One region of the Streptomyces sp. NPDC043853 genome, then DNA from elsewhere that is predicted to be linked to it. Evidence: riboswitches for the same ligand, from Rfam matches in the RefSeq annotation. Region 1 holds a riboswitch; the other holds the start of a gene.

Evidence for each region. A riboswitch is a leader RNA that binds a small molecule or an ion and turns the genes downstream of it on or off. The one in region 1 is predicted to bind guanidine.
Region 2: it holds a riboswitch for guanidine, as region 1 does, so the genes downstream of both, AC067U_RS24035 (DMT family transporter) here and AC067U_RS26205 (Ohr family peroxiredoxin) in region 1, are expected to answer to the same signal.

The regions. Positions count from the first base shown of each region.
Region 1 covers NZ_JBWKDJ010000011.1:57,181-61,417, forward strand. Annotated here, with positions in the region: gene AC067U_RS26190 (PIG-L deacetylase family protein) at 1-732, shown strand, start outside; gene AC067U_RS26195 (hypothetical protein) at 801-1,166, opposite strand; gene AC067U_RS26200 (hypothetical protein) at 1,424-1,816, opposite strand; gene AC067U_RS26205 (Ohr family peroxiredoxin) at 1,869-2,351, opposite strand; guanidine-III (ykkC-III) riboswitch at 2,435-2,498, opposite strand; gene AC067U_RS26210 (STAS domain-containing protein) at 2,694-3,023, shown strand; gene AC067U_RS26215 (DUF3291 domain-containing protein) at 3,036-3,590, opposite strand; gene AC067U_RS26220 (helix-turn-helix transcriptional regulator) at 3,623-4,237, opposite strand, start outside.
Region 2 covers NZ_JBWKDJ010000009.1:203,170-207,406, forward strand. Annotated here, with positions in the region: gene AC067U_RS24030 (transglycosylase domain-containing protein) at 1-2,177, shown strand, start outside; gene AC067U_RS24035 (DMT family transporter) at 2,233-2,553, opposite strand; guanidine-III (ykkC-III) riboswitch at 2,586-2,658, opposite strand; gene AC067U_RS24040 (GroES family chaperonin) at 2,711-3,052, opposite strand; gene AC067U_RS24045 (DUF3618 domain-containing protein) at 3,076-3,396, opposite strand; gene bcp (thioredoxin-dependent thiol peroxidase) at 3,509-3,976, shown strand; tRNA gene AC067U_RS24055 (tRNA-Leu) at 4,226-4,237, shown strand, end outside.

The DNA of each region.
Region 1 (4,237 bases):
GAGTCCCTGCTGGCCGGCGGTGTCCTCGCACAGCACGCCGCCGCGGGCGCCCGGACCGCCGTGGTCACCGCCACCTGGGCACCCGGCACTCATCGCTCCGCAGAGCTGGCCGACGCCCTCGCGTTCCTGGGCGCCGGGGAACCGCGGCTGCTCGGGTTCGCCGACGTCCGCGTCCCCGAGTCCGCGCCGGGACGGCCCCGGCTGTGCGATGCACCGGTCGACGAGGTGGTGGGACTCCTCGTCGAACACATCCGGGCGGTCCGGCCCGAGTTGGTCGTGACCCACGACGGCTACGGACAGCTGACGGGGCATCCCGATCACGTACGGACCCACCGGGCGGCGGTCCTCGCGTTCCACGCCGCCGGTCTGGAGCACCTGTACCCGGATACCGGAGCACCCTGGCAGCCCGCGGCCCTGTACGCGGCCACCCATCCGGTCTCGGGGGTGGGCGAGCTGGGCCCGCTCCTGGCGCGGGTCGGCAAGCAGGTGCTGGCCGTTCCGGACGAGCACGTCACCGCGACGGTCGACGTGAGCGACCGGCTCTCACAGAAGTGGGCCGCGGTTCGCGCCCACCGCAGCGAGGTGGCCCGCGACCGGTCCCTGCCCTGCCTCCTCGCCCGCCTGCCGGCTGCGGTCCGGGAGCAGATCATGGCGACCGAGTACTTCACCCGCCTGGGCGCGGTGGCGGGCACCGGGTCCGCACCCGGCGGACTGCGCGAACCGGCGCTGTGAGCCCCGCAGTCGGAGGTCGCCGACCGCGACCGGGATCCGGGGCCGGCCACGGCGCCGCCCGGTGGGGGTCAGGAGGTGCGCTTCAGGGTCCAGGTGTTGGGGTTGAAGCTGGGGACGGCGGAGTAGCGGCAGCCGCTGGAGTAGTAGGTGCTGGTGATGGTCCAGCCGGCGGGCGGCCAGGTGGAGGCGCAGGCGTTGACCTGGGTGCCGACGGGGTAGCCCCGGAGGTCCTTGATCTGCTTGGTGTTGGGCGTGAAGCCGGAGCCGCACCCGCCGCTGTTCCACCACTGGACGTCCACCCAGCCGTCCGGGGTGAGCGTGCTGGAGCACATGGTGAGCGTGTCGCCGGGCGCCGCCGAGGCAGGGCTCGCGGTGATCGCGAGGGCGGTGGCGGCCATGGTGACCAGAGCGGCGGCGTAACGGGTGCGGATCACGGGAGGTCCCTTCCTCGGCACGCTGGGGTCGTCGCCGCCGACGGTCGGCGGGCCGTACCAGGCGCCGCGTCATTGCTATCCGACGCGACAACACCGCAGAAAGTCACCTTCTGGGCATAACTCTGCGGCGTTTTATGGCCGTTGCCGGTACTCGGCACGAAAAAACGGCGCAGCACGGCCATCCGCCACGAGAAGACCGCCGGGTCCTCTCGGGCGTGGCACAGCCGGTCCGCCGAGCACGGCACGTCGGACCGCGGTCACATGCGCCAGTACGTGCCCGTACGGGAGTCGACGTGGACCAGGTGGCGGCCGACTCGTACGACGTGGTGGTCCGTGCCGGACCAGGAGCCGGTGGTGGCGTCGTCGACGGGCAGGGGGGTCCAGACCTCGAGGAAGGTGCTGCCGTCCGTGTTGGCGCCCCACTCGATGAGGTTCGGGCCGTCCCACCGGAAGGTGCCCGCGTCCTCGCCGGGCTCTCCCGTCAGGTGGTGGAAGTGCACCTGCCGGCCGTCGAAGGAGGTCTCACCGGCGAAGCCCCGGCTGTCGGCGAAGTACGGTCCGGCCTGCAGCCACACCACCTCGCCGTCCTCCACCAGGGGTCCGCCGTTGCGGCTGATCCCGCGGCGCAGCCACGCGCCCCGCTCGGGCACCGGGACACCCGGGCCGCCCGGTCGCGGGGCGGACCCGGGAACGGGTACCGGCTCAGGCATCGGTGCCGGTGCCGGTGTCGGTGTGGGTGGCACTGTCGGTGGCACTGTCGTCGACGGCCAGCAGCGAGACCTCGATGTTCCCGCGCACCGCCTGCGAGTAGGGGCAGACCGCGTCCGCCCGGTGGAGCAGGGGCAGCAGGTCCGCCGCGTCCCACCCCGGGAGGGAGACGGTGAGGCTGACGGCGAGGCCGTAGCCGGCGGGCGTGTCCGTGGTGCCCAGCTCCACCGAGCAGGCGACGCGCGCGGCCGAGGCGTCCGCCCCGTACTCGCCGGCGACCTCGGCCAGCGCGGAGGTGAAGCAGGCCGCGAACCCGGCGGCGAACAGCTGCTCCGGGTTGGTGGTTCCGGGCACCTTCTTGCGCGGCGGGGCCAGGTGGACGTCCAGCCTCCCGTCGTCGGTGCGGACCGATCCGGTACGGCCACCGCTCGCGTGCGCGGTCGTCCGGTAGAGGCTGCGGGTGAGCGGCACGGTCATGTGTTCGGCCCATCTGTGCGACGAGGGGACGCCGCCCGGGTCCGGACAGCGGTCGGCAGCTGTCGGTGCGAGCGACGGCGCCTGGCGCGTCGTCGTGCGTAACCGGGTACGGCGCATCTCGTCCGGGGCCTGGGAACCGGGCCGCCGGACAATCTAGCAACGCGGAACGTCCCGACGGGACCGCGCCCGCCCGTGACCCTCCTCACCCGGTGGGCGGGCGAAGGAGGGACAGCGCGCGGCCCGTTCTTCGGTCGGCCGGCGTGCAGGCCCCGTCGGGCCGCACGGGCGGTCTTCTCCGTCGCGTGATCTGATGATCGGAGGTGAGGGCGAAGGGAGCCGGCGATGCCTCTGACGGTGAACACCGATCCGGGTGCCGGACCCGTCCGGGTCATCCGCTGCCAGGGTGACCTCGACATGGACACCCTGGACTCCCTCCAGCGGGCCGGGGAGCGCGCCGCCGCCGAACCGGGGGTCGAACGCCTCGTCCTGGACGTCACCGGCCTGACCTTCATCGACTCCATGGGCCTGCGCTGCCTCCTGCACCTGCGGGAGACGGTGCACCTGGTCCTCGCCGGACCCCTCCCGCACGCCGTGGGGAAGCTCCTGGACCTCTCCGGCACGGACCGGCTGTTCCCCGTCGCCGACGGGGTCGACGCCGCCCGCACCCTGTAGTCCCCACCCCGCCTACGACGCGGGCGCGTCCACGGTTCGGCCGGTCCGCGCCGACGGCACCGACGGCACGGGCGGCACGGGCGGCACCGGCCGCAGGTGCTCGGCCGCTTCGGCCGCGGTGTACGAGGACGCGAAGGTGAAGGCACGGGGGGACGGGCCGTGCGTCCGGAGGTCCGCCAGCCGCTCCAGGGCCTCGTCGACGGTCGGGAGGTGACCGGCGGGCACCCACCAGAGCACCAGGTGCGCCTCGACGTGCCGCTCGAACCAGTTGCGGCGCCCGCGCATCGCCTCCAGGTGCCCGCTGCGGTAGGTGAAGTCCCACAGGGCTTCCCGGGTCTCCCACACGGACATGTTGACGATCAGGTCCTCGCCCGCCGGGCGCAGGGCGGTGGCGTCGTCCGCCCCCTCCTCCACGAGGCGCCAGACGAAGCCGGGCGTGCCGTCGGCGGCGGCGTTGAGCGGCTCGAGCATCTCGACGAACGGCGTCATGCGCGGGTCGTCGAGAGGGTGGAGGAGCGTGGCGACGTTGAACTGGGCGAGGTGGGCGGCGGGCGTGGATGCGGTCATGGCCTCATCCCAGCACGCGCCTTCCTTCTATGTCAATCATCATTGTTTTTAGAAGGTTCGACGATCACACAACACTCCCCCGGCCGGGGGTCCATCCGGGCGCGGACGGGACCGTCCGTGCCGAGCAGCCCCTCCAGCAGCGCGAGGTTCATCCCGCAGACCAGCGGCGGGAAGCGTTCGGCGACGGCATGGAAGGGGCAGTTGCGCATCCGGACGACGCGGCCGACCACCCCCTCGCCGCCCTGCCCGCCGCCGCCTCCGCCACCTTCGCCACCCCCACCGCCCTCTTCGCCTTCCAGGTGCGGTTCGTAGCCGCGGGCGGCCAGCACCTCCATGACCTCGCCGAGGCTCCCGCAGGGTGCCGTGGACCCGCGCTCGGCCTCGCCCCGGCGATGCGCGGCCGCGCAGAGCTCGGCGTCCAGCCCGGCCCGTTCGGCCGCCTCGGCGAGCAGCTCGGCGGCGGTGCGGTAGTCGCGGGCGGGCAACGACACCGAGTGCTCGGTCCGCGCCCGCGTGTAGACCTTGGCCGGTCTGCCCGCCCCCGGCCCGGAGCGGCCGGTCAGGCGGCGGCTGCCGCTCTCCAGGAGTCCGGCCTCGGTCAGCTTGTCCAGGTGGTGCGCGGCGAGCGTGCGTGCCACACCGGCCGC
Region 2 (4,237 bases), on a different contig from region 1:
TCTACCTCTACGCGGACGGTTCACCGCTCGCCCGCGACGGCGAGGTCAACCGCCAGAACGTGGCCCTGTCCGAAGTCCCCCGCAGCGTCCAGCGCGCCGTACTCGCCGCCGAGGACCGGGACTTCTACTCCGAGCGCGCCGTCGACCCGGCCGCGATGGTCCGCGCCGCCTGGAACACCCTGAGCGGCAAGGGCGTCCAGTCCGGCTCCACCATCACCCAGCAGTACGTCAAGAACTATTACCTGGGCCAGGAACAGACCATCACGCGCAAGGTGAAGGAGTTCTTCATCGCGATCAAGCTCGGCCGGGAGAAGTCGAAGGACTACATCCTGGAGGGCTACCTCAACACCAGCTACTTCGGCCGCAACGCGTACGGCATCCAGGCCGCCGCCCAGGCGTACTACGGCAAGGACGCGATCCGGCTCACCACCACCGAGGGCGCCTACCTCGCCACCCTCCTCAACTCCCCCAGCGCCTTCGACGTGGTCACCCACCCGCAGAGCCGCGACCGGGCCGTGGCCCGCTGGAACTACGTCCTCGACGGGATGGTCAAGAAGGACTGGCTGACCCCCGCCGAGCGCGCGACCGCCCGCTTCCCCGAACCGCAGAAGGTACGTGCCGCCTCCGGCCTGTCCGGCCAGCGCGGCTACCTCGTCGAAGCGGTCAAGGACTACATCACCGCCCACGGGATCCTCGACGAGAAGACCCTCGCCGAAGGCGGCTACCGGATCACCACCACCATCGACAAGCGCCGCCAGACGGCCTTCGTGAACGCCGTCGAGGAGCAGCTCGTCAGCCGCCTCGACCCGGGGGCCCGCAAGGCCGACCGGCTGGTCCGGGCCGGCGGTGCCTCCATCGACCCGGCGACCGGCAAGGTCGTCGCCCTCTACGGCGGCATCGACTACACCCGGCAGTACGTCAACAACGCCACCCGCCACGACTACCAGGTCGCCTCCACCTTCAAGCCGTTCGTGTTCGCCTCCGCCGTCGAGAACGGCTCCCGCACCCAGGACGGCCGCCCGATCACCCCCAACACCCTCTACAACGGGGACAACAAACGCCCCGTCACCGGCAGCCGGACCCCCTACGCACCCGAGAACGAGGGACAGGTCTCCTACGGGGACATCACCGTCAGCACCGCCACCGACCTGTCCGTCAACGCCGTCTTCGCGCAGCTGGTCGTCGACGTCGGCACGCAGCAGGTCAAGGACACCGCCGTCGCCCTCGGCATCCCCGCCGGCACCCCCAACTTCGACCTCGGCCCGGCCATGGCGCTCGGCACCCTGCAGGCCTCCGTCCTCGACATGGCCCAGGCCTACGCCACCCTGGCCGACCACGGCGTGTACACCCCGTACACCCTGGTCGAGAAGATCACCAAGCGCGGGAACACCATCCCCCTGCCCCAGCGGGCCCCGCGCCGGGCCATCGGCCGCGAGGCCGCCGACACCACCACCTCGATGCTGGTCAGCGTGGTCGACAACGGCACCGGCACGGCAGCCCTGGCGGCCGGCCGCCCGGCCGCGGGCAAGACCGGCACCGGCGAACTGGACCGCTCCGCGTGGTTCGCGGCGTACACCCCGGACCTGGTGACGGTGGTCTCCGTCATGGGACAGGACCCGGACACCGGGACCCTGGAGTCCCTGTACGGCGCCCTCGGCGAGAACCGCATCAGCGGCGGCGGCTACCCCGCCCGGATCTGGGCCGCGTACACGAGGGAAGCGCTGCGGGGCTCGGAGCCGGCCGATTTCGACCTCGAACTCCAGCCGGGCGCGTACCAGCCGCCGCCCCCGCAGCCGCCGTTCCCGCCGACCGGCCCCGCCTCCGAACCTCCCGGCACGGGCCGCCCACCGGACGGCACCCGGCCCCCGGCGTCGGAGCGCCCGACCCCGGACCTGCCGGACGGGGACGGCCAGGACCAGGGCGGCGGGGACGACGGGGGCCGCGACAACGGGGGCCGCGACCAGGGCGGCCAGGACAACGGCGGGCAGACGGACGGCCCGCGGACCGACGAGGGACAGACGAACGCCGGACAGACCGACGGCGGACAGACGAACGGAGGCCGGACGGACGGCGGCCAATCGAACGCAGGACAGACGAACGGGGGCCAGAGGAACGGGGGCCAGACGAACGGCGGACAGACCGACGGCGGCGGCACCACCGGCTTCCCCGGCTGGTGACGACGGCGGGGCCCGCGCCGAAGGCGCGGCCGCCCGGGACGGAACGCCTGCAGTACTAGTGCCCGGAAGTCGCCTTCAGCCCCACCACCGCGACCAGCAGCAGACAGATGAAGAAGATCCGGGCGGCGGTCACCGGCTCGCCGAGCACCGCCATCCCGAGCACCGCCGCACCGGCCGCGCCGATGCCGACCCACACGCCGTAGGCCGTACCGATCGGCAGCGACTTCGCGGCGAACGACAGCAGCACCATGCTGGCGACGATCCCGGCACCGGTGAACACGCTCGGCCACAGCCGCGTGAACCCCTCGGTGAACTTCATGCCGATCGACCAGCCCACTTCGAGCAGACCGGCGAGCAGGAGCAGAACCCAGGCCATGACAGGCACCTCCGGGACGAGTACGGAACGGGGGTGCGTCGTCTTGTCGTACCCGGTACGGCGCGTCTCGTCGGGGTTCGTCCCCACCGTAGCAAAGGGCACGCAAAAGGGCCGGTGACCCCGGTCACCGGCCCTCCAAGACTTCGCCCCGCGGCCTCTACAGGTAGAGCCCGGTGGAGTCCTTGGACCCCTCCAGCCGCTCCGCGGCCACGGCGTGCAGGTCGCGCTCCCGCATCAGCACGTACGTCATGCCCCGGACCTCGACCTCGGCCCGGTCCTCGGGGTCGTACAGCACCCGGTCACCGGGCTCCACCGTGCGCACGTTCTGCCCGACGGCGACCACCTCGGCCCAGGCCAGCCGCTTGCCCACCGCCGCGGTCGCGGGAATGAGGATGCCGCCGCCCGAGCGGCGCTCCCCCTCGGGGGAGTCGGACCGTACGAGCACGCGGTCGTGCAGCATGCGGATGGGCAGCTTGTCGTGGGTGGGGTTCTCGCTCACGCCAATGAACCTACCTGCTCCGGTCAGCCGCGCTTGCGCCGGGCCGAAAGGGCGAGCAGCCCGATCACCCCAACGGCGACCAGCGCGACCGGCAGGACCCGCTCCGGACGCGGCGCACCGGAGCCGTCCCACAGGCTGCCCCTGACGTCCTCGACCACGCGTTGGACGGTGCCGAAGGCACGGCCGAGGGTGTGGTCCACATGGGAGACGGCCTTGGCCTTCGCGTCCCCGATGATCGTCTTCGGGTGCATGCGCACCCCGATCTCGTCGAGCGTCTCGGCGAGCTGCTCGCGCCGGCGCACGATGTCCGCCTCGATCTGCGCTGGGGTCCTGGCTTCGGGCACCGCGCCGCCTCCGTCGTGGTCTGTGGTCACTGTCCGGTCACTGTCCTGTGCGATCAGTCTGTCAGCTTACGCTCGGGGAGGTACCGATCCCCTCCCGAGGAGACAGTGAGACATGAGCGAGCGACTGCAGCCGGGCGACACCGCGCCCGCCTTCACCCTGCCCGACGCGGACGGCAACGAGGTCTCGCTCGCCGACCACCTCGGCCGCAAGGTGATCGTCTACTTCTACCCGGCGGCGCTGACGCCGGGCTGCACCAAGCAGGCCTGCGACTTCACGGACAACCTTCAGGTCCTGGCCACCGCCGGCTACGACGTCATCGGCGTCTCGCCGGACAAGCCGGAGAAGCTGGCGAAGTTCCGTGAGCAGGAGGACCTGAAGGTCACCCTGGTCGGCGACCCCGACAAGGAGGTCCTGACGGCCTACGGCGCCTTCGGCGAGAAGAAGCTGTACGGCAAGACGGTCACCGGCGTGATCCGCTCCACGGTGATCGTGGACGAGGAGGGCAAGGTCGAGCGCGCCCTCTACAACGTCAAGGCCACCGGCCACGTAGCCAAGATCATCAAGGACCTGGGCATCTGACCCCTGCTCAGCCCCTTCGGAGCGGCCCGCACCAACAACCGGCGCGGGCCGCTCTGCCTATCGGACGGAGCAACCCGGCATCGGCGCGGCGGCCGTTGGGGGAAGTCTCGACCCCCGCGCCCCAACTGCCATGCGGCGACCCGCGCCTGGCGCCGGTGAGGACGCCGCAAGCCGGTCGCGGTACGGAGCCGGGCGACCGTAGACTAGGCGCGACCAGCCGGACCGAATGTCCGAATTGGTTGCAATGTTGCGGTTGTGGTG